Regions from separate parts of the Catellatospora sp. NPDC049133 genome, predicted to be linked through region 2. Evidence: predicted binding sites of a transcription regulator. Region 2 holds the regulator's gene; each other region holds the start of a gene.
The links. Region 2 encodes HrcA, which represses chaperone genes, less so after heat shock. Its sites were predicted from a motif close to GGTTNGCACNCTCNNNNNGAGNGTGCNAACC; they were not measured.

Region 1 (9,465 bases), on a different contig from region 2:
CGACTCCTCGGTGAACTCGTCACCGAGCAGCACCGCGAACGGGGCGTCGCCCACGTGGGACTCGGCGTAGGAGACCGCGTGGCCCAGGCCCAGCGGCTCGCCCTGGCGGCAGGTGTAGATCTCGGCCAGCTCCGAGGTCCCGCGGACGGCGGCCAGGCGCTCCAGGTCGCCCTTGGCCTCCAGCCGCGCCTCCAGGTAGGGCTGTCGGTCGAAGTGGTCGACCATGCTGGTCTTGCCGCGACCCGTGATGAGCAGGACGTCGTTGATGCCCGACCGCGACGCCTCCTCCACGATGTACTGCAGAACCGGCCGGTCGACGACCGGCAGCAACTCCTTGGGCACCGCCTTGGTGGCCGGTAGGAACCGGGTCGCCAGTCCGGCGGCCGGGATGACCGCCTTGGTGGCCCGCTGACCGTGCGCTTGTGCGTGGGGGGTGTGCTCCGACATGTCGCGAGACTAACGGCCCCGAGCCTGTCGAGGGGCTTGTGGGCTGCTCGACGCGCCGCCGGATGGGCACAGGATCCCGCCGGGCAGCGCGACCTGGAAGGTGTCGCGCCCGGCCGCCTTGGCGGCGTACAGGGCCTCGTCGGCCGCCTGGAGCACCCCGGCGCCCTGCGACCCGTGGTCGGGCAGCACGGCCAGTCCGATGGAGACCGTGACATTGACGTAGAGGTCTGCGCCGCCGTCCCGGGCCGGCACGATGATCGGCTCACGGCGCACCGCGTCGCACAACCGCTCCGCGACGGCGACGCCGCCCACCTCGTCGGTCTCCGGCAGCAGCACCACGAACTCCTCGCCGCCGTGCCGGAAGGCCACGTCGACCTCGCGGATCTCGTACCGGATGCGCTGGGCGAACTCGGCCAGCACGGCGTCCCCGGCGGCGTGGCCGTAGGTGTCGTTGATCTCCTTGAACCGGTCCAGGTCCAGGGCCAGCACGCACAGCCGCCGGCCGAAGCGCACCGCCCGTTCGGACTCCCGGCGCAGCGACTCGCGCAGCGAGCGGTAGTTGAACAGCCCGGTCAGCGGGTCGGTCACCGACAGCCGCTGCGCCTCCTCGTGCACCCGCACGTTGTCCACCGCGACCGCGGCCTGCCCGGCGAAGGTGCGCAGGGTGACCAGATCGGAGTCGTCGAACTCGTCGCGGCCGAGCCGGTCGTAGAGGGCCAGCACGCCGCGTGCCGCGGGCAGCGCCCCCGGCTGCGGGAACGAACTCGCCTCACCCAGCCCCGGCGCGGAGAACGGCACCACCATGTACGTACGGCAGTCCGGCTCGCCCGGGTCCAGCCGCGGCCCGTCCCGCTCGACGCGGCCCAGCCGGGGCACCCCGGTGGCGGCGACGGAACCGGTCAGGCCCAGCCCGTACGGCACCCGCAGGGTGCCCCGCTCGCCGGTCGTCCACTGCTCGGGCAGGCCCTCGGTGCACTGGCCGACCAGCGCGCCGGTGGCCGGGTCGGCCAGCAGCACCATGCCGGCCGACGCGCCGGTGGCGTGCCGCGCGGTCTGCAGGATGACCCGCAGGATGCGGTCCAGGTCGTGGGTGCTGGACAGGGTGTCGCCGAGCACGCCCAGGTGCCCGCGCAGCTGGTCCCGGCTGGCCGTCAACGCCGCCACGTAGGTGTGCAGCTCCCGGGTCATGTGGTTGAACGCGGTGGCCATCCGGCCGATCTCGTCGTTGCCGCGGACCGGCACCCGGGCATCCAGGTCGCCCCCGGCCACCCGGTCGGCGGCCGCGGCCAGCTCGACCACGGGTTCGGTCGCGGTCTTCGCCAGCCACCAGGCCACCGTCACGGCCACCCCGGCGGTGATCAGAACGACGAGGGTGAGCAGCAGGTAGAGACCGGTCGGCGGGCGGGCGGGCAGCGACACGGCCAGCGGCAGCGGCTCCCCGGCCACCGGCCCGATCCGGGCCACCAGGTGGCCGTTGTCGGCCGAGCCGGTCGCGCCGTCGCCCAGCCTGCCCGCGTACCCGCTGATGGTGGCCGCATCCGCACCGAGCATCGTGGTGTGCACCGGCCCGCCCGGGGCGGTCTCCTCCGGAGCGGGAGCGAGGTCGACCTCGCGGCCGAAGTCACCGCCGACCGGCTCGTCCCCGGCCACGCCGGTGCCCTGCGCCGCGTCCGGCCCGACCGCCGGGCCGCCTGGAGCGGCGGCATCGGCGCTGCCGGGCCCGTCGGCCGTCGGGTCGACGGGCAGCGCGCCGCCCGTGAGGTCGCCGGGCTGCCCCGCCGGCACGCCTGCTGCTACGCCATCGGCCCCGGCACCCGCGAGGGCCTGGCCGTTCGTTGCGGTGCCGGCGGGGGCGCCATTCGTTCCGGTGGCGCCCGGACCCGTGCCGATCGCGCCGATACCGCCCGGGACAGCCCCGGGCATGCCGCCGATGGCCCCCGCATCGTTCTCGGTGTCATCCATGTCGTCGGCGGTGTCGGCCGGTTCACCGAGGGTGCCGTCGGGGTCGGCCGCCAGGTCGGGGTCGGCGGCGGACGCGCCCGCCGGGACACCGGCCCCGGGCAGCAGAGTCAGCTGCGCGCCGCTGGCCTGGGCCAGGCGGCGGATCAGGTCGCCGTCGACGGTGAGGGCGGCCGAGACGGTGCCGGTCGGCTCGCCGTTCGGGCCGGCCAGCGGCACCCGGGCCGACAGCGCCTCGAACCCGGCCACCGCGTCCGGTCGCACCTGCGGGTCGGGCCCGGCGCAGTCGGCCCACGGCGGGGCCGGGGCCTGGGCGGTGGTGACGCCGTCGACGCCGGTGTCGATGTGCACACCGCCGGCGAGGCCCGCGGCGACCATGCGTTCGGCGGTGGCCAGGCGCTGGTCGGCCGGCGCGGCGGCGACGCCCTCGGCGACGGCGCGCAGCTGACCGCAGAGCGAGCCGACGGAGGTGCGCACCGAGCCGGCGGCGACGGCCAGCCGTTCGGTGGCGCGCTCGTGGGACAGCTTGCTGACCATCGTGCCGACGAAGAAAGCGCCGAGCAGGACGGGACTGAGGACCACCGCCAGGAAGGCGGTGGTGAGCCGGGCGCGCAGTGTCACACTTTCCCCCTCGGCGGCGGTGAAGTCACCGGGGTCAACGGCGAACGTCGAACTAGGATGCGTCGCTTGTACAACCTGAGGACGTTATGAGTGAATATTCCGTTTTGTCAGTAACCGCCGCGGCGAACCCTGAACGACGTCAGATCCGGGCGGGCTCCCCCCGGTGACGACGCCCGTGCCCACCAAGCGCGAACTGCGCGCCGCGGTGCTGGCGGCCCGCCGTGCGCTGACCCCGGCCGCGCTCGACGAGGCGGACACGGCCTTGGCCGCGCGGCTGCCGGAGCTGGTCGAGCCCGGTGCGGCGCTGACCGTCTGCGCGTACGTGCCGATGGCCGGCGAACCCGGCGGCCCCGGACTGCCCGACCGGCTGGCCGCCACGCCCGGCGTGACCCGGGTGCTGCTGCCGGTGCTGCGGCCCGACCGCGATCTCGACTGGGCCGCCTACGCCGGGCCGGAGTCGCTGCTGCCCGCTGCCTTCGGGCTGCGCGAGCCCGCCGGTCCGCGCCACGGCGTGACGGGGATCACCACGGCCGATCTGGTGCTGGTCCCGGCGGTCGCGGTCGACCGGAGCGGCACGCGGCTCGGCCGCGGCGGGGGCAGCTACGACCGCGCCCTGGCCCGGATACACGGCGACACGCCGGTGATCGCGCTGCTGTACGACGGCGAACTGCTCGACGAGATCCCCACCGAGGCGCACGACCAGCGGGTTGACGGGGTGCTCATGCCGAGCGGCCTGCGGCGCATTCCCGGCTGACCCGCACAGTGTGATCGGCGACAGCCACTTGGCACGTCGCGGGGCGGTCAGGCACTATTAGCACTCGGTATACCCGAGTGCCAGCAATGATCATGGAGGGGAACGTGCCCACCTACCAGTACGCCTGCACCGCTTGCGGTCACCAGCTGGAGGCCGTGCAGTCGTTCGCGGACGAGCCGCTGACCGAGTGCCCGACGTGCGAGGGCACCCTGCGCAAGCTGTTCTCCTCGGTCGGCGTGGTCTTCAAGGGATCCGGCTTCTACCGCACCGACTCGCGCGGCAGCGGCTCCGGCACGGCCCCCGCGGCATCGAGCAGCTCGTCGTCCGGCAGTTCGGCCAATGGCGGCAGCTCCTCGTCGAGCAGCAGCACGCCGTCGTCGAGCACCTCGTCGTCGACCGCGAGCAGCAGCGCTTCCTGAGCTACGTCCGCAATGTCCGGTTCCGCGCTATAGTACGGCGGTGCGTCAGCCCCGCCATCGCTGTGGCCGGCGGTCAGTCCCAGTGCGGCGGGCGCTCGTCGCGCAGCCGGTCGTCGTTGCTCCACGACCGCTCGCCCCAGCCCCGGTCCGTGTCGTCACGGGTCTGCTCCGGCAGCACCGGACTCTCGTCGTCGAACTCCACCACGCGGTCGTCGTCGCGACCGCCGGGGACAGCGTCACTGCTCACCATCGCAGCATAGGACCAGCCGGGATCGGCTGGTCCCGCCGCCTGCCAGTGGGTCGGCCCTCGTGAACCGGCCCGCCGACGATCAGTGGCGCCGGCCCACGCCGTCCGCGGACGGGGCCGACGCCGTGCAGGCCGCCGCGGCGTACCCCGGCCCGCCGCCCGCCGTGCCACCCCCGCCGGGCTGGCACCCGGAGGTCGCCCCGCGCGTCGTGCCCCCGCGGCGGCTGCCCGAACTGGACCACGACGCGATCGACCTCGCGGAGGAGCGCGCGGACCGGTTCACCAACGCGCTCGGCATCGCCGCGGGCGTCGTGCTGATCCTGGTCGCATGCCTGCAGTGGCGGACCTGACCCGTCAGATGTTGCTCCAGACCGCCTGCGCTCCGGTGTCGCCGGTCTTGAAGACGTAGTAGGCGGTGGCTCCGGCGGCCAGCAGGTTCAGCGCGACCAGCGCCCAGCCCGCGGCACGCGAACCACTGGTCGCCGGCTTCTTCGCGGCCGAGTGCGTGAACAGCACCAGCGCGATCGCCAGCACGCCGAGCAGGGTACCCGCCCAGGCCGCCGCGTCGCCGAAGTCCTTGTGCAGGTCCACCTGGGCGAGGATCTGCGGCGGGTAGCCCTTCTCGACGAGCGTCGTGAACAGGGCCTCGCCGCTCTGGCGCGCGAACCACAGCGCGATCGGCGCGGCGACGCCGAGCAGCAGCACCGCCCAGCCGATGTAGCGGCGCACGGATGGCACGAACGAATAGACCACCACGCCGGCGATCAGCAGCGGGGCGAACACGACTGCGGCGTGCACGAGCAGGGGGTGAGCCGGCAGGCCGAGAAGTTCCTCGAACACTGTGCCTCCACGTGGATTCCGGGGGTGCGTACCCAAGGTCAAGGTGAGCCTAGACCCGCCCACGTCGATGGGACAGAGGGGGAATGGCCCGTGTCGCAGAGCACGTATATCGGACCTTTTCTTGAGGAGATCCAAGTTAGCTGCTGAAATGGTGTTCATGTACGGCGACATCGAGCCGCAGGCTCTCCTTCGCGCGCGGGGCCTGCGGGTGACCCGGCCGCGGCTCGCCGTGCTCGACATCCTCGGGCAGGGTGGCCACCTCGAGGTCGAGGAGATCACGCGGCAGGCCCGGCAGCGCCTCGACTCGGTCTCCACCCAGGCGGTCTACGACGTGCTCGGGGCGCTCGCCCGCGCGGGCCTGGCCCGGCGCATCGAGCCCGCCGGCTCCCCCGCCCGTTACGAGGCCCGCTCCGGCGACAACCACCACCACATCGTCTGCCGCGGCTGCGGCGCGATCGCCGACGTGGACTGCGCCGTCGGCGCGGCACCCTGCCTCGATCCGAGCCAGACGCACGGCTTCGCCCTCGACGAGGCCGAGGTCACCTACTGGGGCCTGTGCCCGTCCTGCCAGCAACTCGCCGCCGAGGACCGCACCCCCGACACCCCGGCCTGACCCGAACCGGCCAGCGCCGTCAAGATCGTCCTACTTGCCCGGCACCTGTGCGTATCTTGGAACGCCATTCGCCCAGGTGCCAGGCAAGTCGAGTGATCTAGGCGGGAACGGGGCCGGTCGGGGTCGTCTCCACGGCGGCCCAGGTCTCCTTGATCGGAGCTTGCGCGCCCGCCGGGCACACCCGGCGGAAGTCGCACCAACTGCACAGGCTGCCCGGCCGGGTCGGGAAGGCCTCGTCCGGGGGCGTGCCGTCGGCGAGCGCCTTCTCCGCCGCCACGATGTCACGCGCGGTGTCCTCGGCCCGGGACACGTGCCGGGCGATCGACTCCGGGGTGTGCTCGTGCGCGGCCACCGTGCCGGTCGGCAGGTGATGCAACTCGACCTTGCGGCACGGGCGGCGGAACACCCGCTCGGCGGCGAACGCGTACAACGCCAGCGCCAGCGAGCCGCGTGCGTCGTCGGCGTCCAGACCGGTGCGGCCGGTCTTGTAGTCGACGATCACGGCTTCGCCGCCGCGTGCGTCGATCCGGTCCGCCCGGCCGCTCAGTGCCAGCACCGCCGTCTTCGCGGCCACCGTGCGCTCGACGCCCAGCAGTTCCAGCTCCGGGTCCAGATCGGCGGTGTACGCCTCCAGCCAGCCCAGCGCCCGCTCGTAGACCGCCCGCTCCTGCTCGTCGTCGCGGTAGCCCTCACGCACCCAGGTCGCCCTCAGCAGCCGCGGCAGCGCAGCGCTGTCCCGCCGCTCCACGGGCAGGTCCCACCAGTTGCGCAGCGCCGTGTGCACGCTCGCGCCGAGCGAGTTGTGCGCCCAGGCGGGCCCCTTCTGCGGCGCGGGCCGGTCGAGGTAGGTGTGCCGGTAACGGCGCGGGCAGTCGGCGTACGACGAGAGCTTGCTCGGGGTGCACACGAACAGGCGCTCGGGCATCATGTCGAAGCCGAGCTGCTCCGGGACGTCCTTGCCGCGGCGGGGGCTGGGGGTTCGGCTCACCTGGCAGATCGTGCCAGCCCGGTCGGACACGCGCGAGCCGACCCGCCCGCCCGCTCGCCCGAGAACCCGTTCTTCACAGACGTTGGCCTATCTCGTCGACTCCCACGAGATCGAAGTCGACGAGATGGGCCGGCGTATATTCCGAACGGAATGTGCCCCGCACCGCCCGACCGGCCCCGGTCAGGGATGCGCGGTGGTGAACAGCTCGACGAAGGCGCCGATCGAATCGGCCATCAGCTGGACCGCGATCGCGGCGAGCAGCAGACCGGCGATGCGGGTGAGCACCTCGATACCGCCGGGCCGCAGCACCTTCACGATGATCCCGGAGTAGCGCAGCACCAGCCACACCGCGACCATGACCGCCACGATGCCCAGACCGATCGCCACGTACTGCGCGGTGCTGTCGGCCCGCTGCACGAACAGCATCGTCGCCACGATCGCACCGGGGCCGGCCAGCAGCGGCGTGCCGAGCGGCACCAGGGCGATGTTCGAGGTCGACTGCTGGTCGGGGTCGTCGGCCTTGCCGGTCAGCAGTTCCAGCGCGACCAGGACCAGCAGCAGGCCACCCGCGCCCTGCAGCGCGGGCAGCTGGATGTGCAGGTAGTCCAGGATGGTCTGGCCGGCCACCGCGAAGACGGCGATGACGCCGAGGGCCAGCGCGACCGCATGCGTGGCGGCCTTGTGCCGGTCCCGGGCGGGCAATGCCCCGGTCAGCGCGAGAAAGATGGGCACCATTCCCGGCGGGTCGGTGATGACGAGCAGGGTGACGAAGACCTCGCCGAAGAACTTCCAATCCACACCGGATGCATAGCACGACTGGCAAGGGTTATCCGGCGACTCCCGTGACGGGGGTGGCGCCCGTCGCACCGGCGACGATCCGCTCCAGCGCCTCGGGGGCCGTGGTGAACTCGCCGATGCGCACCTTCTTGTGGGTGCCGTGGAAGTCCGAACTGCCGGTGGTGAACAGGCCCAGCTCGGCCGCGATGCGGTGCACCTCGGCGCGTTCGGCCGGGCTGTGGTCGTGATGGTCGGCCTCCAGGCCGTCCAGCCCGGCGGCCGCGAGCTGCCCGAACAGCTGTTCCGGCACGACCCGCCCGCGAACCGAGGCGCGCGGGTGGGCGACCACGGTCACCCCGCCCGCAGCCTGGACCAGGCGCAGCGCCTCGAAAACGTCCAGGTCCTCCTTCGGCAGCCGGTACGGGCTGCCGTTGCCGAGCCAGCGCGGGCCGAACGCCTCCTGCGTGTCGGCCACGAGCCCGGCCCGGATCAGCGCGGCGGCCAGGTGGGGCCGACCGATGGTGCCGCCGTCGGCGTGGGCCAGGATGTCGGCCCAGTCCACGTCGATACCGTCGGCCCGCATCAGCGCGACCATGCGCTCGGCACGCCCCAGCCGCGACTCGCGGACCCGGGCCAGTGCCGCGACCAGCGCGGGATGGACCGGGTCGAACAGGTAGGCCAGCATGTGCAGGGCGATGGACTCGCCCTCGCCGTGCCAGCGGCAGCTCAGCTCGGCCCCCCGGATGAGGGTCAGGCCGGGCGGCAGCGCCTGGGCGGCGGCCGCCCAGCCTGCGGTGGTGTCGTGGTCGGTGAGCGCGGCCACCCGCAGCCCCGCCGCGCCGGCCAGACGCATCAGCTCGCCTGGAGGAGTGGTGCCGTCACTCGCGGTGGAGTGCAGGTGCAGGTCGATCGTCACTTGCCGGTGCCGTACGAAGGGATCATCGTCCAGCCGGGCTGGACGTCCGGGGGCAGTGCCACCTGCAGCTTGGTGCCGTCGCTCTTGCAGGCGAAGATGCCGCCGCCCTCGGTCTGCGTCACCACGGTCGTGTTGTCCGACCAGACCACGGCGTCCACGGCGGTGATCGGGCAGTCCGCCCGGAGCACCAGCGCCTGGACCTGCGCCTGCGCTTGCGCTTGTTTCTTGCCGCTGTTCGCCGCGGCGTCGATGCGCGCCCGGTCCAGGTCGATCATCTGCAGACCGCTCGGCGAAGCCACGGCGAGCAGCCGGCCGTCAGGCGAGAGCGCCGCGTGGAGCTTTACCAGCGCTTTGCCGACCAGGTCGCCGCAGCCCAGCTGTGCGCCGATCTTCAGACCGTTCTTGACCGCGGTGACGTCGACCAGGCACAGCAGCTCGCCCTTGCCGCGCACGATGCCGACGGCCACGTTGGCCGCGGCGCCGCCGAACACGGCGAGCAGCTCGGCGTTCCAGGTGTCCTTGTACTTCGAAGGCGCCTCGGCGCTCCAGTAGTCGAAGCCCTTCTCGCTGGAGACGACTACGCGGTCGCCGAAGAAGGTGACCGGGGCGGCGGTCTCGGGCACCGGCGTCGACGCGAGCGTGGTGCCCCGGTCGTCGCCGCTCACCTTGGTGACCGCCAGCGTGCCCTGGTCGTTGGTGGCGACCCGGGTGCCGTCGTGGCTCACCGCCCACTCGCCCTGGCCGGACAGCGTGACCGTCCCACCGGCGCTGTTGGGGAGCAGGCGCACGGTGCTGGAGTCGGAGTACACCCAGCCGTCCGGCACCTTGGCGATCATGGAGACGTCGCCGTCGTGGTCGAGGTCCACCCGCTGCCCGTCGGCGGT
Region 2 (9,465 bases):
GTGATCGACCCGATCCGGAACGGGGTGTCGGCGTCCAGCGGCGCGCCGGGATTGCCGGACCCGCCCACCTGGAATGTCCACAGCGGACGGTCGTCGCGGCGCAGCGCCACGCTGAGGGCGGGCACCCGGGCCTCGGCCTGTACGGCGCGGACCAGGCGTTCGAGAGTGCGGTTCAGGTCTGCCACGGCGGCGAGACTACCCGGTGAGATCGCCGTCCATGTCGACGCCGCCGAGCACGTGCGCGTGCGCGTGGAACACGGTCTGCCCCACCGAAGCGCCGGTATTGAAGATCACCCGGAAGCCCTCGCCGACCACGCCCTCAGCCGTGGCCACGTCGGCGACGGTGGCCAGCACCTCGCCGGCCAGCGCGGAATCGCCCGCGGCCAGCGTCGCGACGTCGGCGTAGTGCTCCTTCGGGATCACCAGCACGTGGGTGGGGGCCTTCGGCGCGATGTCCCGGAAGGCCAGGGTGCGCTCGGTCTCGGCGACCACCGTCGCGGGGATCTCCCCCGCCACGATGCGGCAGAACAGGCAGTCGGCAACGGTCACGAGACAGATCGTAGGCTGCCCCCATGTCCGATTCACGAGCGGTGCTGGTCACCGGGGCGTCACGCGGCGTGGGCCGGGCCGTCGCGGCCGCGTTCGCCGCCCGCGGCGACCGCGTCGCCATCCACCACCGCGACTCCGCCGACCTCGCCGAGTCGCTGCGGGCATCGCTGCCCGGCCAAGGGCATGCGGTCGTACGCGCGGACCTCGCCGACCCGGCCGCCGTCGCCACGATGGTCGACGCCGCCGCGCAGGCGCTGGGCGGGCTCGACGTGCTGATCAACAACGCCGGGCAGGCCTACCCGCATCCGATCACCGGGGTCACCTACGAGCAGTGGCAGGAGCTGTGGACGCGCACGCTCGCGGTGAACCTGACCGGCCCGGCGAACGTCACCTACTGCGCGGTCCGGCACATGCTGGCCCGTCCCCCGGGCTCCCCGTCCGCCCGCGTGATCAACGTGGGCTCCCGCGGGGCCTACCGCGGCGAGCCCGGCCAGCCCGCGTACGGCGCGGCCAAGGCCGGCCTGCACGCCATGGGCCAGTCCCTGGCCGTGGCGCTGGCCCCGTACCGCATCGCCGTCGCCACCGTGGCCCCCGGCTACGTCCAGGAGGACGAGACCAACGCCGCCTACAAGGTCCCCCGGGGCGCCGAGCACGCCGCGCAGAGCCCGTTCGGCCGGGTCGCCCGCCCCGAGGAGATCGCCGCCGCCGTCCTCTGGCTCGCCGACCCCGCCGCCGAGTGGGCCTCCGGCGCCGTCCTCGACCTCAACGGCGCCTCCCACCTCCGCTGACCGAGAGCCAAGGTCATCCGACTTGCCTGGCAGATGTGCGTATCTTGAACGCGCTTTCGCACAGGTGCCTGGCAAGTCGAGCGATCATGGCGGACGCGCCGCGGTCGGGCGCTCACCTCGCGGCGGTGGCCGGGCGCGGCCGTCACGGCGGTGGGTGCAGAGCAAGCAAATGGGTGCAGAGCAAAGTCGCTCGGGAGTCACCAGCGGTGCAGGCGGGTGGCGAGCACGCTGAGGGCCGCGACACCGGCCGTCGAGGTACGCAACACGTTCTCGCCCAGGCGCACCGCCACCGCACCGGCGGCGAGGAACGCCGTGATCTCGGCGTCGTCGATGCCGCCCTCGGGGCCGACGACCAGCACGATCTCCCCGGCGGCGGGCAGCTCGACCTGGGACAGCCGCTCGGTGGCCTCCTCGTGCAGCACGTACGCGGCCGAGGCCGTCGTGAGCCGCTGGACGAGCTGTTTCGTGGACAGGTCGGGGTCGCCGCCGACCACGGGCAGGAACGTGCGGCGGGCCTGCTTGGCGGCCTCGCGGGCGACCGCCGCCCACTTCTCTCGGGATTTCGCGCCCCGGTCGCCGCGCCACTGGGCGACGCTGCGCGACGCGGCCCAGGGCAGGATCTCGTCGACCCCGACCTCGGTCATCGCCTGCACGGCCAGTTCACCGCGGTCGCCTTTGGCTATGCCCTGGGCGACGGTGAGGCGGGGGTCGGGCGCGTGGGCGTACCGCAGCTCGGTCACGGTGAGGTCGAGCGTGCCCTTGCCGACGGCCGCGACCACCGCGGACGCCATACCGCCGCGCCCGTCGGCGAGCAGCAGCGCCTCACCCACCCGCAGCCGCTGCACGGTCGCGGCATGGTGGCCCTCCGCCCCGCCGAGTGTGTAAAGCCGCCCCGAGGGCAGCTCGTCGACAAGAAACAGCGGCGCGCTCACGGCAGACACCCTCCAATGGTGATCATGAACTTATGGCACCGACACACCGTCGAACCGTGCCATAAGTTCATGATCAACGCGGAAAAACCGTCAGTGGCCGTTGAAGGCGTCGCGGACTCGGGAGAAGAAGCCGCCCTGCTTGGAGAGTTCGGCGACCTCCTCGCCGCGGGCGCGGGCGAACTCGCGGAGCATGCGCTCCTGCTCGCCGTCGAGGCGGGTGGGGGTGCGGACGTCGAGGTGCACGAAGAGGTCGCCGCGGCCGGTGCCGCGCAGGTGCGGGACGCCCTTGGCGCGGATGCGCAGGGTCGAGTTCGGCTGGGTGCCGGGCTTGACCTCGACCTGCTCCTCGGAGTCCAGGGTCTTGATGGTGAGGCGGGTGCCCAGGGCGGCCGCGGTCATCGGGACGGTGACCTTGCAGTGCAGGTCGTCGCCCTTGCGCGCGTACACGTCGTGGGCCCGCTCGTGGATCTCCACGTACAGGTCGCCGGACGGGCCGCCGCCGGGGCCGACCTCACCCTGGTTGGCCAGCCGGATGCGCATGCCGTCCTCGACGCCGGCCGGGATCTTCACCGTCAGGCTGCGCCGGGTGCGGACGCGGCCGTCGCCGGCGCAGGTCGGGCACGGGTGCGGGATGGTGGTGCCGAAGCCCTGGCAGGCGTTGCACGGGCGCGACGACACGACCTGGCCCAGGAAGGTGCGCTGCACCGACTGCACCTCGCCGCGCCCGCCACACGTGTCGCAGGTCTGCGGATGGGTGCCCGCCGCGGTGCCGGCGCCGGAGCAGGTGGTGCACAGCACAGCCGTGTCCACGGTGATCGGCGCCTCGACGCCGAACGCGGTCTCGAACAGGTCCAGGTCCAGCCGCAGGATCGCGTCGGCACCCGGCCGGGTGCGCGGGCGCGGGCCGCGCGAGCCGCTGCCGCCGAAGAAGGCGTCCATGATGTCCTGGAAGCCCACGAACGGGCCGCCGCCGGGGCCGCCCGGACCCGCGCCGCCTCCGCCCGGCGCGAGCGGGTCGCCGCCCAGGTCCACCATGCGCCGCTTCTGGTCGTCGGAGAGGACCTCGTACGCGTTGTTGATGTCCTTGAACTTCTCCGCCGCGGCCGGGTCCGGATTGACGTCCGGGTGGTACTGACGGGCGAGCTTGCGGTAAGCCCGCTTGATGTCGTCGGCGTCGGCGTCCTTGGGAACGCCGAGAATGCCGTAGTAGTCCTTGGCCACGCTGTCCTCAAGCCTCGTTCAGCAACAACAGGAAATTCGGAATCAATGTCCCAGCATCTCGCCCACGTAACGCGCCACGGCGCGAACGGTGGCGATGGTGCCGGGGTAGTCCATGCGGGTCGGGCCGACGATGCCCATCCCGCCCACGACGGTCGCGCCCGGACCGTAGCCCGTGCTGACCACCGAGGTGGCCCGCAGGTCGACGACCTCGTTCTCGTCGCCGATGCGCACCCGGGCCGCGCCCGACTTCACCTCGTCGAAGAGCTTGAGCAGGATGACCTCCTCCTCCAGCGCCTCCAGGATCGGCCGCAGCGCGCCGGTGCTCAGGTCCAGCGGGCCCATCCGGGCCAGGTTCGACGTGCCGGCCAGGGCCAGCCGCTCCTCGTGCCGCTCGACGAGGGTCTCCAGCAGGACGCTGACCAGCGTGCTCATGGTTGCCTTGCCCTGCGGCTCGGCCCGCTCGACCAGGCCCTGCACCAGCGGCGGGGTGTCCACCAGCTTCACGCCGACCAGGGTCGCGTTGAGGGTGCGGCGCAGCTCGGTGATCTCGTCCGGCTCCACCGGGCCGGGCAGTTCGACGACCCGCTGCTCGACCCGGCCGGTGTCGGTGATCATGACGAGCAGCAGCCGGGTGGTGGAGACCGGGACCAGTTCCAGATGGCGTACGGCCGAACGGGTCAGGCTCGGGTACTGCACCACGGCGACCTGGCGGGTGAGCTGCGCGAGCAGCCGCACCGCGCGGTGCACCACGTCGTCGAGGTCGACCGCGCCGACCAGGAACCGCTCGATCGCCCGGCGCTCGGCCGGGGAGAGCGGCTTGACCCGCGACAGCCGGTCGACGAACAGGCGGTAGCCCCGGTCGGTGGGCACCCGGCCGGCCGACGTGTGCGGCTGGCGGATGAAACCCTCCTCCTCCAGCACGGCCATGTCGTTGCGCACGGTCGCCGGCGACACACCCAGGGCGTGCCGCTCGACCAGCGCCTTGCTCCCCACCGGCTCCTGCGTCGCGACGTAGTCCTCGACGATGGCACGCAGCACTTCAAGCTTGCGGTCATCCAGACCCATACGCACCTCCCGGCTGGCACTCGTCGTGAGTGAGTGCCAGTCTACGTGGGCGGTCACCCGGACGGCATAGGCGTGGTGACGGGGTAGACATCGCGCTCTACCGACACCGGGCGCGACCATCGGCAAAGTGGACGGCAGGTGAACTCGGTCATTCGGGTGGCACAGTGTCGCCTATCGGTCACGGGTGTTGACTGGCGCCGATTGATCCACAGACCTAGCCTGTCGGGCATGAGTGAACCCACCCCGCCCGGCTCCTCGGAGCCGCCGGTTCCTTCGGCCCCCTCTTACGAGCCGCCGGCCCCGGCAGCGCCGCCGTCGGCCCCCGCGTCTCCCCCGCCGTCCGCACCCGGCGGCTACACCCCCCCGCCGTCCGTCGGCGGCCCCGCCCCGGTCGGCTACGCCAACCCGGACGACAAGACCTGGGCCCTGGTCGCCCACTTCGGTGGCGCGCTGACCTGGTTCGTCGCGCCGCTGGTCGCGCTGCTCGTGAAGGGCAACGAGTCGCCCACGGTCAAGGCGCACGCGACCGCCGCGCTGAACTTCCAGATCCTCTGGGGCGTCATCAGCATCGTGAGCCTCTGCGTCGGCAGCTGCCTGAGCTGGCTGATCCTGCCCATGGTGCTGTTCTTCGTGCCGCTGTTCCCGCTGATCATGGGCGTCATGGCCGGTGTCAAGGCCAACAACGGCGAGCTGCCGAAGTACCCGCTGACCATGAGCCTGATCAAGTAAGTCGGGTCACCAGGCCAGCAAGGAGTGGACCACCGCGTCCGCGAGGAGACGGCCGCGCAGCGTCAGTGCTGCGCGGCCTTCTGCGTACGCGGAGGGCTCCAGCAGCCCGTCGGCCAAAGCCTGCCCGGCCGCGGTGCGCCCGGCCTCGTCCAGCACGCCGAGCGGCAGGCCCTCGCTCAGGCGCAGCCGTAGCAGCACGTCCTCGGTGTGGCGCTGCTCTTCGGTCAGCACCTCCCGGCCCAGACCCGGGGAGAGCCCTTCGCCCAGCCGGGCCGCGTACTTCGCCGGGTGCTTGACGTTCCACCAGCGCACCCCCCCGACGTGGCTGTGCGCGCCGGGCCCGAGGCCCCACCAGTCGCCGCCGCGCCAGTAGAGCAGGTTGTGCGCGCACCGGGCGGCCTCGTCGGCGGCCCAGTTGGAGACCTCGTACCAGTTCAGCCCGGCGGCGGACAGCGCCGCCTCGGCCGCCAGGTAGCGGTCGGCGGCCACGTCGTCGTCCGGGGACGCCAGCTCCCCGCGCCGGATCCGGGCCGACAGGCGGGTGCCGTCCTCCACGATCAGGGCGTACGCGCTGACGTGGTCCACCCCCGCGCCGACCACCGCGGCCAGCGAGGCGGCGAAGTCGTCCTCGGTCTCCCCCGGCGTCCCGTAGATCAGGTCCAGGTTGACGTGCTCGAACCCGGCCTCCCGCGCCTCGAGCGCGGCGGCCGGGGCGCGCCCGGCGGTGTGCTTGCGGTCCAGGATGCGCAGCACCCCGGGCGCGGCCGACTGCATGCCCAGCGAGATCCGGGTGAACCCGGCCGCGCGCAGCTCCCGCAGCGAGGCGGGGTTCACCGACTCGGGGTTGGCCTCGGTGGTGACCTCCGCTCCGGCGGCCAGTCCCCACGTGCTGTCGACCGCCTCCAGCATCCGGCCGAGCTGCGCCGGCTTGAGCAGGGTGGGCGTGCCGCCGCCGACGAAGACGGTGTCCACCCGCGGCGGGGCGGGCAGCACCTTCGCGGCCAGCGCCAGCTCGGCCAGCACCGCCTCGACGTAGCCCTCGGTGTCCGCGCCGCCCAGCTCCGAGGCGGTGTAGGTGTTGAAGTCGCAGTACCCGCAGCGGCTGGCGCAGAACGGCACGTGCAGGTAAACGCCGAAGCCGCGCCCGCCGACGTCGGCCAGTGCGGACTCGGGCAGGACACCGGTGTCGGGTACGGGTTCACCGTCGGGAAGCTGGGCCACGGCTCTAGTCTGCCCTCATGTCCTCACCTGACTCCCACCTCGTCCGGGTCACCCACGCCCGCGGCGTAACGACGATCACCCTCGACAGCCCGCACAACCGCAACGCGCTGTCGCACCGGTTGATGACCGAGCTGCTGGCGGCGCTGGCCGGGGCGAACGCCGACGACCGCGTACGGGTGATCGTGCTCGACCACACCGGCCCGGTCTTCTGCTCCGGCGCCGACCTGGCCGAGACCGCCGCCGCGGCGAAGTCCGGGCAGATGCCGGCCGCGCTGCTGGGTGACGTGCTGGGCGCGGTGGCCCGGTCGGCCAAGCCCGTGGTGGCCGTGGTGCGGGGACCGGCCCGCGCCGGCGGGCTGGGCCTGATCGCCGCCGCCGACCTCGCCGTGTGCACGGCGGGTGCCACGTTCGCCTTCACCGAGGTGCGGCTGGGGGTGGTGCCCGCGCTGATCTCCGCCACGGTGCTGCCCCGGCTGGCCCCGCGCGCCGCCGCGGAGCTGTACCTGACCGGCGACGTCTTCGACGGCCCCCGCGCCGCCGCGATCGGGCTGGTCACCGCGACCGCGCCGGACGACGACGTGGACGCGGTCGTCGCGCGCTGGTGCGAGAGCCTGGTCCGGGGCGCACCCGCCTCGCTGGCGACGACGAAGGAACTGCTGCGCCGCCGCCCGGAGCCGGAGCTGGACGCCGAGCTGGCGTACCTGTCGGAAATCTCGCTGCGGTTCTTCGGCTCCGCCGAGGGCCGCGAGGGAGTCGCCGCATTCCGGGAGAAACGGGATGCCGCTTGGGTTCCGCGGTCCGACGAGGACGGTGCCGTTGCGGCGGCCACCCCGTAGGGTGGCCTGAACGAGCCCGCGGCGGGGGCGGGCGGCTTGGGGACTTCGACAAGCCGCCCGCCCCCGCGCACATGTCGAGGAGGCCGCTGTGAAGGGCAAGCACGCGCTGACCGCCCTGGTGATCCTCGCCGTGGTGTTCGGCGTCGGCGGCTACCTCGCCCGGCAGCAGGTCGACGGCAAGCTCGAGATCCCGCTCCCCCGGCTCGGCGCGCCCGAGTGCGTGGCCCGCGCCGACGGCGAGGTGCGCCTGGACCCGGAGCAGATGGCCAACGCCGCGACCATCGCCGCCGTGGGGATCAGCCGCAACGTGCCCGACCGCGCCGTGATCGTCGCGTTGGCCACCGCCCTGCAGGAGTCGAAGCTGCGCAACCTGGAGCATCTCGGCGAGGGCAACGACCACGACTCGCTCGGCCTGTTCCAGCAGCGGCCCAGCCAGGGCTGGGGCACCGCGAAGCAGATCATGGATCCGCGGCACGCCGCCAAGCGCTTCTACACCAGCCTGCTGAAGGTCAAGGGGTGGCAGAAGATGCGGGTCACCGAGGCCGCCCAGCGGGTGCAGCGCTCGGCCTACCCGGAGGCCTACGAGAAGTGGGCCGAGGAGGCGACCGTGCTGGCCAAGGTGCTGACCGGGCAGCAGGCCGGCGGTGTGACCTGCGACACGTACAGTGACGAGCCACCGGCCGACGCCGCGACCGCGAAGGCGCTGGCCGACCGGATCAAGGCCGACTTCGGCACCGCCAAGGCCAAGGGCGTCACCGCCGAGGGCGCCGCCCTACGCGTACCGGCCGCCAACAGCAAGGCGGGCTGGCAGTTCGCGCACTGGCTGGTGGCCCAGGCGCCGATCACCGGGGTCACCCGGGTGACCTTCGCCGACCAGCAGTGGTCCGCCGGTGACCGCGCGTGGTCGAGCGCGGAGAAAGTGGCCGAACAGGTGGTGGCCGAGGTCGTCGCGGGCGGGTGACCCTGGTGGCAGGCCGCGCTGACGGTCCCCGCGCGACGACGTCACTCGGGAACGCGAGTTAGTATCGGCACTCGTTCGCGAAGGTTGCTCATCCCGGCACGCCACCCCCCAAGTCGCGCGCCCCGATCCTGCCTTCGACTGTGCCCAAGTCTGGAAGGACGCAAGGGGAGGACATGACCATCACCTCTCAGGAGCCGGCGACGGACTACGCGCCGCTCACCGACGCCGAGCGCAAGGAATTCCACGAGAACGGGTACAAGCACCTCCCCGGTGTCGTCAGCCCCGAGATCGTGGCCGAACTCCAGGCCGAGGCCGACCGCCTGTACGGCGAGAACAAGAGCACCGGTCACATCGACAAGACCGGCTCGCTGCACCTGCTCGGCGCCGTCAGCCACAGCTCGGCCTTCGCCCGGATGCTCGACTACTCCCCGACCTTCCGCTGGGTCTGGGGTCTGGCCGGCTGGAACATCTACTCCCAGCACAACCACCTCGACGTCAACCCGCCTTACGAGGAGGACGAGACGCCGCGCTGGGAGTGGCACCAGGACGGCTGGCGGCAGAACTCCGACGCGGAGTACTACGCCCCGTACTACGGCGACATCCCGCGGCCGATGCTGTCGATCAAGGTCGCCATCGTGCTCAGCGACATCTCGGAGCCGGGCCGGGGCCAGACCCTGTGCATCCCCGGTTCGCACCTGAACAACCACATGTACCGGCCGACCGACCCGACCGAGATCGCCAAGGGTCCGGAGGGCGCCGTGCCGTGGCTGGCCAAGCCCGGTGACGCGTTCATCTTCGACCGCCGCCTGTGGCACTCGCGCTCGCGCAACCGCTCGGACGTGACGCGCAAGATGCTCTTCATGAGCTACACCTACCGCTGGATCCGCCCGGTCGACGACATGCCGATCGACCGCGAGTCCGCGTGGTACGCCGGCCTCACCCCGGTGCAGCGCCAGCTCATCGGCGAGGCGTTCGGCAACCTGAAGGTGCAGAACATGTGGGGCGTCGGCGAGGGCGGCTGGATCGACGACACGATCCCGCTGCGCGCCGAACTGAAGGAGCGCGGCCTGCTGGACCGCAACGTCCCCTGGCTGCGCTGACCAGCGCATGAACCGACAGTGAGGCCGGGCCGCATCTCGCGGCCCGGCCTCACTGCTGGTGAC
Region 3 (9,465 bases), on a different contig from region 2:
AGGTCGTCGACGGCATCGCCGGCGCGGTCCGCGCGATCACCGCCGACCCGGCCAAGGCCGTCGAGTTCACCGGCGCGATCGTCAACGACGACGTGGTGGACCGCATCGCGGCCGCCCGCAAGATGGGCGACGTGGTGCTCGACTCGGCCGAGCTGGCCCACCCGGCGTACGCCGACGCGGTGGTCCGCACGCCGATGATCGTGAAGGTGACCGACGGTTACGGCAGCGAGTGCTTCGGCCCGGTGACCTTCGCGGTGCCGACCGAGTCGACCGCGCAGAGCATCGACATCTTCCGGGAGACCGTCGGCGAGAAGGGCGCCATCACCGCGGCGGTGTACAGCACCGACGAGTCCGTGCTCGACGCGGTCGAGCAGGCGGCGATGGAGGTGGGCGTGCACCTGTCGGCGAACCTGACCGGCGGCATCTTCGTCAACCAGTCGGCGGCGTTCTCCGACTTCCACGCCTCCGGCGCGAACCCGGCCGCCAACGCGGCGCTGACCGACGGCGCGTTCGTGGCGAGCCGCTTCCGCATCGTGCAGTCCCGCCGCCCGGTCGCCGCGGCCTAGCGCGCCGGACGCGCAGCTCAGCGCGCTGGACAGTTAAGAAGGGCACCTTCTACAACGCGGAGCGTTGTGAAGGTGCCCTTCCTTTCACTCTCAGGGGAGGGCGGGTTTGAGCTGTTCGGCGACGGACGCGCAGAGGTCGCGGCCGTGGTCGAAGCCGTAGCGGGCCGGGTAGCGCAGCAGCACGCTCATGCTCCAGTGGTCGGTGACCGCCAGGCAGGCCATGTGCCACAGCTTGTCCTCGGTGCGCAGCAGCCAGCCGTTCTTGATGGCGATGGTGGCCGCGACCTCCGGCGGGAACGCGGCCCGCGGCCCGAAGTCACCGACCCCGCGCACCAGGCGCATCTGGGTGAGCAGCCAGTCCGTCCAGTGCGGCCCCGCGGCTCGGCCGTCGGCCAGGCAGACCCCGAGCCGCGCCACGTCGCGCGCGGACACCTCGGTGTTCGACCAGTAGCCGTCGATCTTGTACGGCTTCGACTCGGTCAGCCCGCAGATCTGCACCATGCGCTCGATGCCCGCCCGGCCGCCGTTGCGCTCGTAGAACTCGTACGCGGCCTTGTTGTCCGAGTCGCGGATCATGATGATCAGCCGGTTCAGGCTGCGCTCGTCCGGGTAGTCGGTGCGGCGCAGGAAGTCGGCGGCGAGCCAGACCTTCACCAGGGACATGGTGTCGCTCGGGGCGTCCAGGTTGGAGGAGCCCGCGATCTCGCCGGTGCGCCGGTCCAGCATCGCCCAACTGGCGAAGCCCTCGGTGTCCAGCCGTACGGGGGGAAGTTCCAGCCGGGCGGGTGACGCTGATTCGCGGTCGCGGGAGGCTCCCGGACGCGGCGCCGCGTTCGTTCCGTAGTGCAGTGCCCATTGCATGACCGCACCCGTGACGAGTAAGGCGACGGCGCACAAGGAGGTGGCGATGACGGGCATGAAGGCGGCCGGAATGCGGCGCGAACGGATGCGGCGGCGGTTGTCCACGTTCCACCCAACCCCCGGGTGGCCCGCCCGGTCACGCGATAGAGCGCGCTCATGGTCAGATTGCCGACTGTCGAACTGTAATGGGAGCATTACAGGTCCGTTTTGGGGCTGTGCGAGGGTACCGGTGCTCGTGTAGCGTGCGAGGACGGCTGACAACACCAGCCGGGGGTGGCCCGCTACAGGACCGCCCAGCTTTACAGAAGTGAGGAAGTGCACCGTGGCACAGGGCACCGTCAAGTGGTTCAACAGCGAGAAGGGCTACGGCTTCATCGCGGTCGACGGAGGGCAGGACGTATTCGTCCACTTCTCCGCGATCGAGATGGACGGCTACAAGGCGCTCGACGACGGTCAGCGCGTTGAGTTCGAAATCGCCCAGGGCCAGAAGGGCCCCCAGGCTGAGAAGGTCCGGGTCATCGCCTGACCGCTTGGCCATCAAAGCTTGAGTAATACGGAAAGGGCTCTGATCCCACAGGATCGGGGCCCTTCCAGCTTTTCCGGATACGGCGTCGGGCCGCAGGGGACAGCGGCGTGGGCGCGGGCGTGCCACACTGGGCGGCCCCTCCCTCCGACCTGGAGCAGCACATGTCCGAGCCCACCCCGAACCCCTACGACGCCGGCGAGCCGCTGCCGTCCGAGCAGGGTTTCCGGCCGCCCGACGAGGCATACCGCGCGGCGACGCCGGACTTCGGTCCGGAGCACGACCCGCTGGTCAACCCGGCCGTGCAGGGGTTCAGCGGGTGGACCTACCGGGTGGGCGGCGTGCTGCGGCGCGGGTGGTCGCAGCTGCTCGTCATCTTCGCGCTGACCCACCTGCTGCCGACCGTCGTGTTCGGCGTGCTGCTGGTCGCCGGTGTGATCGCGGGCGGCGGCTTCGACCTGAGCATCCTCGGCCGCTCGGACATGGCCGAGGAGCTGATCGCCACGCTGCTGGCGACCGTGGCGGCGTACGTGGTGGTCGTGCTGCTGCTGCAGATGCTCGGCTACGCCGCGGCCACCCACCTGGCCGTCCGGCAGGCGGCCGGGCTGCCGGTGACGGTCGGCGAGGCGATGCGCTACGGGCTGCGCCGGATGCTCGGCCTCACCCTCTGGCACGTGCTGGCCTACCTGCTCGTCGGCCTCGGCGTCGTCGCCGTCGCCGCGTGCTGCGTCCAGATCGCCTCGCTGATCGGGGTGATCCCGGTGCTGCTCGTCGGCGGATACCTGATGCTGGTGATCGCACTGCTCGGCCCGGCGTTCCTGTTCGAGCGCGGCAGCCCGCTGCGCCGGTCCAGCACGCTGCTGCACAACGCGTTCTGGCCGACCACCGGACGGCTGCTACTGCTCGGCCTCACCCTGTTCGCCGGCTCTGTCATCGAGCGGATGCTCAGCGCGATCGGCACCGCGGTCGTGCCTCCGGGCGACACCGCCGTGGCCGTCGCGGTGACCGGCGGCGTCACCCTGCTCGCCGCCGTCATCGAGATCCCGCTGACGATGGTGCTGTTCAGTGGCATCCTCATCACGTACGCCGAGCGTCGCGGCGCAGAGGACACCGTCTCCACCCGACGCCTGGTCGACGAGCTGGCCGCGCGGTGATCGAGCAGACCCCGGCCCGGCCTTCCTGGCTTCGCGAGACGCTGGCCCTGCTGCGGGCCTGCTGGTGGCGAGTGCTCGCGATCAGCGTGGTCACCGAGGGGGTCGCCCTGCTCGCCGTCGGCGGGCTGCTGCTGTCCGGCACCTTCGGACCCAGCCCGGGGCTGGGTCTTGACGAACCCGTCTATATCGTCGGCGTCTACGTGCTGCCCGCCGTGCTGTCGGGTGTGTGCACCGCCTGGGCGTGGGCGGCGGGGGTCGAGGTGCTCCGCGGGGCCGGCGAGGGCCGCCGGGTGCGGGTCGGCGTGGCGCTGGGACTGGGGGTGCGGCGGGGCGGCCGACTGGCTCTGTGGCTGGCCGGAGTCGGCCTGATCCGTGCCGCGGCCAGCTTCTACGTTTTCTACGGGTTCACGGACTACCCGTACTCGATCTCGTCGGTCGAGACCCTTTCCACCGTGATGACCGTCGGCGGCTGGTATCTGTCCTTCGCCACCGCGCTGCTGCCGCTGGTCGTGCTTTTCGAACGGCGTGGGCCAATGCGGGCATGGCTGCTGGCGCACAGCCGCGCGGCCACGATCGGGCAGATCGTGGCGGTGCTGGCGTTCGGTTGGGCCGCCGACGAACTGGCCGACCTCGTGCTGACGCAGGCGCTCCAGGCCGACGTGCTGTACGCGTTGCCGTGGAGCCTGCAGCTGACGACGAATTCGGTTCTCGGCGTGCTGACGTCGGCCGTGACGATGACCGCGCTCACGGTCGCCTACCTGCACCGGGTGGCCGTGCCCGGCATGCCCGGCGGGCCGTCGGCCGATCCCGCGCCGGACGGCGCCGAGCCGGTGGTCATCGAACTCGGCCGCACCTGGTGAACCATCTGTGATCATCCCGTGTTCGCTTGCACTCGGGGGGCGAGAGTGCTAAACAGGTGATTGGCACTCTCCTCGTGTGAGTGCCAATACGAGACCAGAAGTCGGAGTTGCGGGGCTGCCGAATGGTGGCAGCCGGTCGTCGCGGGCCAGCTCTCCGACCTCGGATTGTCCAGGAGGACAACGCCGTTATGGCCAAGATTATCGCGTTCGACGAGGAGGCTCGCCGCGGCCTCGAGCGGGGAATGAACGTCCTCGCTGACGCCGTAAAGGTGACGCTCGGCCCCAAGGGCCGCAACGTCGTGCTCGAGAAGAAGTGGGGTGCCCCCACCATCACCAACGATGGTGTGAGCATCGCCAAGGAGATCGAGCTCGAGGACCCGTACGAGAAGATCGGCGCTGAGCTGGTCAAGGAGGTCGCCAAGAAGACCGACGACGTCGCCGGTGACGGCACGACGACGGCGACCGTCCTGGCCCAGGCGCTGGTTCGCGAGGGCCTGCGCAACGTTGCCGCCGGTGCGAACCCGATGGCCCTGAAGCGGGGCATCGAGGCCGCCGTCGCGTCGGTGGCGGAGGAGCTCTCCAAGCTGGCCAAGGACGTCGAGACGAAGGAGCAGATCGCCTCCACCGCCTCGATCTCCGCCGCTGACCCGACCGTCGGCGAGATCATCGCCGAGGCGATGGACAAGGTCGGCAAGGAAGGCGTCATCACCGTCGAGGAGAGCAACACCTTCGGGCTGGAGCTGGAGCTCACCGAGGGTATGCGCTTCGACAAGGGCTTCAACTCGGCCTACTTCATCACCGACCCTGAGCGCATGGAGGCGGTCCTGGAGGACCCCTACCTGCTCATCGTCAACGGCAAGATCAGCAACGTCAAGGACATGCTGCCGATCCTCGAGAAGGTCATGCAGAGCGGCAAGCCGCTGCTGATCATCGCCGAGGACGTCGAGGGCGAGGCCCTGGCGACCCTGATCGTCAACAAGATCCGTGGCACCTTCAAGTCCGTCGCCGTCAAGGCGCCGGGCTTCGGCGACCGCCGCAAGGCCATGCTGCAGGACATCGCGATCCTGACCGGTGGCCAGGTCGTGTCCGAGGAGGTCGGCCTCAAGCTCGACAGCACCGGTCTCGACATGCTGGGCCGCGCCCGCAAGGTCGTGGTCACCAAGGACGAGACCACGATCGTCGACGGCTCCGGTGACGCCGACCAGATCAACGGCCGGGTGAACCAGATCCGTGCCGAGATCGAGAAGTCGGACTCCGACTACGACCGTGAGAAGCTGCAGGAGCGCCTGGCCAAGCTGGCCGGCGGTGTCGCGGTCATCAAGGTCGGCGCGGCCACCGAGGTCGAGCTCAAGGAGCGCAAGCACCGCATCGAGGACGCCGTTCGCAACGCGAAGGCGGCCGTCGAGGAGGGCATCGTCGCCGGTGGCGGCGTCGCGCTCGTGCAGGCCGGCAAGACCGCGTTCGAGAAGCTGGACCTCTCGGGCGACGAGGCCACCGGTGCCAACATCGTCAAGGTCGCGCTCGACGCCCCGCTGCGGCAGATCGCCGTCAACGCGGGCCTCGAGGGTGGCGTCGTGGTGGAGAAGGTGCGCAACCTGGAGCCCGGCTGGGGCCTCAACGCTGCGACCGGCGAGTACGTCGACCTGCTGAAGGCCGGCATCCTCGACCCCGCCAAGGTGACCCGTTCGGCGCTGCAGAACGCGGCCTCGATCGCGGCCCTGTTCCTCACCACCGAGGCCGTCGTGGCCGACAAGCCGGAGAAGGCCGCCGCTGCGCCGGCCGGCCCCGGCGGTGGCGAGATGGACTTCTGATCCGTCAGGATCAGAAGCGGTATCAGGGCTGATCCGTCCGGATCAGATCCACCGCAACACCTGAACACGACGAAGGCCCCCGAGCTCCGGCTCGGGGGCCTTCCCGTCTCGCCCCGCCCCGCCCCGCCCCGCGCCCAGCCCCGCCGCCGCGCTGTGCCGCGCCCTCCCACGCGCTGTGCCGCGCTGTGCCGCGCTGTGCCGCGCCGCCATGATCGTTCAACTTGCCAGGCAGGTGGGCGAAAGCGGGCTCAAGATACGCACAGGTGCCAGGCAAGTCGAACGATCATGGTGAGTGGGCGGACCGAACCGGCCGCGCCGGCCGTGGGCGGGTCACATGGCTTCGAGTTCGCGGCCCTTGGTTTCGCGGACGGCCTTCCAGACGAAGACGAAGGCGAGCAGGGCGAACAGGGCGTACAGGCCGTAGGCGAAGGTCAGGCCGATGTTCGACAGGGCCGGGAACGTGGTGCTGATCAGCCAGTTCGCGATCCACTGCGCGGCGGCGGCGACGGCCAGCGCGGTGGCGCGGATCTTGTTGTTGAACATCTCGCCCAGCAGGACCCAGACCACCGGGCCCCAGCTCATGCCGAAGGCGACCACGTACAGGTTGGCGGCGACGAGGGCGACCTTGCCGATCGCGGGGCTGAGCGTGGTCAGCGTCTCGCCGTTGGGCCCGACCGTCTGGGCGGCGGTGGAGAAGCACCAGGCCATCGTGCCGAGGGTGAGCACCATGCCGGCCGCGCCGACGAGCAGCAGCGGCTTGCGGCCGACCTTGTCGACCAGGGCGATCGCGATGAGCGTGGTGACGATGTTGGTGATGCTGGTGATGACCGTGATCAGCAGTGCGTCGGACTCGCTGAAACCCACCGACGCCCACAGCGCCGACGAGTAGTAGAAGATCACGTTGATGCCGACGAACTGCTGGAACACCGAGAGCAGGATGCCGACCCAGACGATGGGCAGCAGCCCGAACTTGGGGCCCTTGAGCACGTTCAGATGGACCTTTTCGGTGGTGCCCGCCACCGTGCGCTTGATGTCGGTGATGCGTTTCTCGACGTCGCCGCCGATCAGCCGCTTGATCACGTCGCGGGCCTCGGCCAGGCGGCCGCGGCGTACCAGGTAGCGGGGTGACTCCGGAATCTGCAGCGCCAGCACCCCGTAGATCACCGCGGGCACGGCGGCCGAGGCGAACATCCAGCGCCAGGCCGCGCCGCCCCACGGCACCGCCTCCATCGCACCGCCCGCCACGTCGGCCAGCAGGTAGTCGACCAGCAGGGCGACGAAGATGCCGCTGACGATGGCGAGCTGTTGCAGCGAGCCGAGCCGGCCGCGGATGTGCGCGGGCGAGACCTCGGCGATGTACGCGGGCGCGATGACGCTGGCCGCGCCAACGCCGAGACCGCCGACGATCCGCCAGAACGTCAGGTCGACGGGGCTGAAGGCGAGGCCGGAGCCGATCGAGCTGGCGATGAAGAGCGCCGCGGCGATCAGCATCACCCGCACCCGGCCGAGCCGGTCGGCCAGGGGGCCGGCGAACCAGGCGCCGACGGCACAGCCCAGCAGAGCCGCCGACACGACGAAGCCGAGCGCCACCGAGCCCAGGTGGAAGGTGTTGCGCAGAGCGTCGACGGTGCCGTTGATGACCGCGGTGTCGTACCCGAAGAGGAAACCGCCCACCGCCGCCGCGGCGGCGACCATGATCGCCGCGCCCTTGGTCTCATGGGGTTCGGCTATGGGGCTGGTCGGGGCTGCCACATCCTCATGGTGCCCCGAAACCACCAGTTCTAATCTGAAATGCGAAAAAAGCCCAACTCATAGCGGTTTGTGAAAGAGGAAGAAGACCCGCTCGATAACGGCTGCGGCCGCTCCCGAGTAGAACGGGACCGGTCCCACCCAGCCGATCTGCGCCCGGGTGATGCCGCGGTCGGCCTGGTCGCGCAGGCACCGTCGCAGCAGGACGCCGCCGATGCCCAGGCCCGCCGCGGCGGGCAGGGTGCCCATCGGGCCGAACCAGCTCGGGCGGCAGCCGCCCCACGCGGCGAACGCGATCGGCTGCCCGTCGCGGATGGCGATGTGGCAGCCACCGGTCCCGCCGACGGCCCGTTCCACCTCGGCGACCCAGGCCGGGCCCCACTCGGCGGCGATCAGCGGCCGCAGCTCCCGCAGGTCGTCGGTCGTCGCCGCGCGTACGACGACGTGCGCGGCGGCGAGCCGTTCCTGCGCGGTCCGGGTCTCCCGCAGCGCCGGCGAGCCCTCGGCCAGGTCCACGGTCATGTTCCAGGCCGTACGGTCGTGGGCGTACCCGAGCGCCGTCAGCGCGCACACGGCCGGGGTGTACCGCACGTCCACGCCGGGCCACGCGTGCGTGGGCGGGTTGCCGGCGACCCGTACCGCAGTGAGCCCACGCGCCCGCAGCTGCCCCTCGACGGCGCCGACCAGCTCGCGGGCCAGGCCCTGCCGCCGGAACGCGGGGTCCACGACCAGCAGGTCCAGGTGGCCGACCGCCGGGTCCTTGCGGCCCGTCGACGCCAGCGCCACCCCCACGACGTCGCCGTCGATCGCGTCGCCGTCGATTGCGACGAAGCCCGCCGAGCCGCTCAGCAATTCGACGATGTCGGCCGCCTCGGCCGCGTCCTCGGGCAGCAGCGACCGGTCGAGAAGATCGACCACGGCGGCCCGGTGCAGCGGCTCGTAAGGGGTGATCATGGAGGGGAAGCCTACCTGGCGGAGGCGACGACCGCCTCCGCCGCGTTGACGATGCCCGCCCCCGCTTGGGCGGCCTCGGTGGCGCAGGCGGGCGCGGCGTTGGCCAGCAGCGCGGGCTGCGCGGTGTCGCGCAGCAGCTGCTGGGTGCGGGCCAGGTCGCCGACCAGCTCGGGCCGGGCCGACCACAGCAGCGCGATCACCCCGGCGACGTGCGGTGTCGCCATCGAGGTACCGCTGAGCTCGGCGTACGTGTCGCCGGGCATCGCCGACAGCACCGCCTCGCCGGGCCCGGCCAGGTCCGGTTTCGGGCCGACCGGTCCCCGGCTGGAGAACGAGGTGATCCGGCGGGTCCGGTCCACCGCGGCGATGGTGATCGCCGCCGGGTCCGTGGCCGGCGGGGTGTCCAGCGAACCGCACTGCGGCCCGGTGTTGCCGGCCGCCGCGACGAACGCGATCCCGGCCGCGGCCAGGGCGGACGTCGCGGGCTGCAGCACCGTGGCGTCGCAGCCCTCCAGCGGCGGGCAGCTCCAGGAGTTGCTGAGCACGTGCGGGGCGCGGGCCGGGCGGCCGTCGGTGAACGGGTTCCCGCCGTGCGGGTACGGCGCGAGCATGAACTGCATGCAGTCCAGGTAGAGGGACGGACTGCTCATGTTGCGTTCCAGGTTGACGCAGCCGATCCACTGGGCGTCCGGGGCCACGCCGACCAGGTCGCGCCCCACCGCGGTGGCGGTGGTGTGCGTGCCGTGGCCGTTGTGGTCGATCGGCGTGCGGCTGCCCGACCAGGGATCCAGCCAGGAGTCGTCGCCGCTGCGGAAGTTCGCCGCCAGCGCGGGATGCGAGCCGTCCACCCCGGAATCGGAAGACCCGACGACGATGCCCTTGCCCGTCACGCCGCGCTGCCACAGGTCCGGCGCGCCGACCATCTTCAGGTTCCACTGCGCGGTGGTCGGCGCCTGGCGCACGGGGCCGCGCTGGATGGGGATCTCG

Region 1: AB0B35_RS10855 (FmdB family zinc ribbon protein) is a predicted target of HrcA. The motif match lies at 3,837-3,867, and genes of this name have one in related genera.
Region 3: groL (chaperonin GroEL) is a predicted target of HrcA. The motif match lies at 4,023-4,053, and genes of this name have one in related genera.

Annotation. Positions count from the first base shown of each region.
Region 1 is NZ_JBEZDT010000008.1:26,951-36,415, forward strand. It holds gene AB0B35_RS10840 (UTP--glucose-1-phosphate uridylyltransferase) at 1-447, opposite strand, end outside; gene AB0B35_RS10845 (diguanylate cyclase) at 457-3,027, opposite strand; gene AB0B35_RS10850 (5-formyltetrahydrofolate cyclo-ligase) at 3,191-3,781, shown strand; gene AB0B35_RS10855 (FmdB family zinc ribbon protein) at 3,886-4,200, shown strand; gene AB0B35_RS10860 (hypothetical protein) at 4,274-4,447, opposite strand; gene AB0B35_RS10865 (translation initiation factor 2) at 4,510-4,797, shown strand; gene AB0B35_RS10870 (DUF2231 domain-containing protein) at 4,802-5,287, opposite strand; gene AB0B35_RS10875 (Fur family transcriptional regulator) at 5,436-5,900, shown strand; gene AB0B35_RS10880 (PD-(D/E)XK nuclease family protein) at 5,998-6,828, opposite strand; gene AB0B35_RS10885 (MarC family protein) at 7,069-7,686, opposite strand; gene AB0B35_RS10890 (PHP domain-containing protein) at 7,715-8,581, opposite strand; gene AB0B35_RS10895 (hypothetical protein) at 8,578-9,465, opposite strand, start outside.
Region 2 is NZ_JBEZDT010000031.1:6,654-16,118, reverse strand. It holds gene AB0B35_RS30125 (serine hydrolase domain-containing protein) at 1-185, opposite strand, end outside; gene AB0B35_RS30120 (histidine triad nucleotide-binding protein) at 196-549, opposite strand; gene AB0B35_RS30115 (SDR family oxidoreductase) at 573-1,337, shown strand; gene AB0B35_RS30110 (16S rRNA (uracil(1498)-N(3))-methyltransferase) at 1,535-2,269, opposite strand; gene dnaJ (molecular chaperone DnaJ) at 2,360-3,490, opposite strand; gene hrcA (heat-inducible transcriptional repressor HrcA) at 3,533-4,555, opposite strand; gene AB0B35_RS30095 (DUF4870 domain-containing protein) at 4,784-5,284, shown strand; gene hemW (radical SAM family heme chaperone HemW) at 5,291-6,505, opposite strand; gene AB0B35_RS30085 (enoyl-CoA hydratase-related protein) at 6,523-7,341, shown strand; gene AB0B35_RS30080 (hypothetical protein) at 7,430-8,302, shown strand; gene AB0B35_RS30075 (phytanoyl-CoA dioxygenase family protein) at 8,476-9,402, shown strand.
Region 3 is NZ_JBEZDT010000011.1:190,016-199,480, reverse strand. It holds gene paaN (phenylacetic acid degradation protein PaaN) at 1-566, shown strand, start outside; gene AB0B35_RS15315 (hypothetical protein) at 657-1,427, opposite strand; gene AB0B35_RS15310 (cold-shock protein) at 1,750-1,953, shown strand; gene AB0B35_RS15305 (hypothetical protein) at 2,115-3,104, shown strand; gene AB0B35_RS15300 (hypothetical protein) at 3,101-3,964, shown strand; gene groL (chaperonin GroEL) at 4,153-5,775, shown strand; gene AB0B35_RS15290 (sugar porter family MFS transporter) at 6,106-7,527, opposite strand; gene AB0B35_RS15285 (GNAT family N-acetyltransferase) at 7,585-8,478, opposite strand; gene AB0B35_RS15280 (S8 family serine peptidase) at 8,490-9,465, opposite strand, start outside.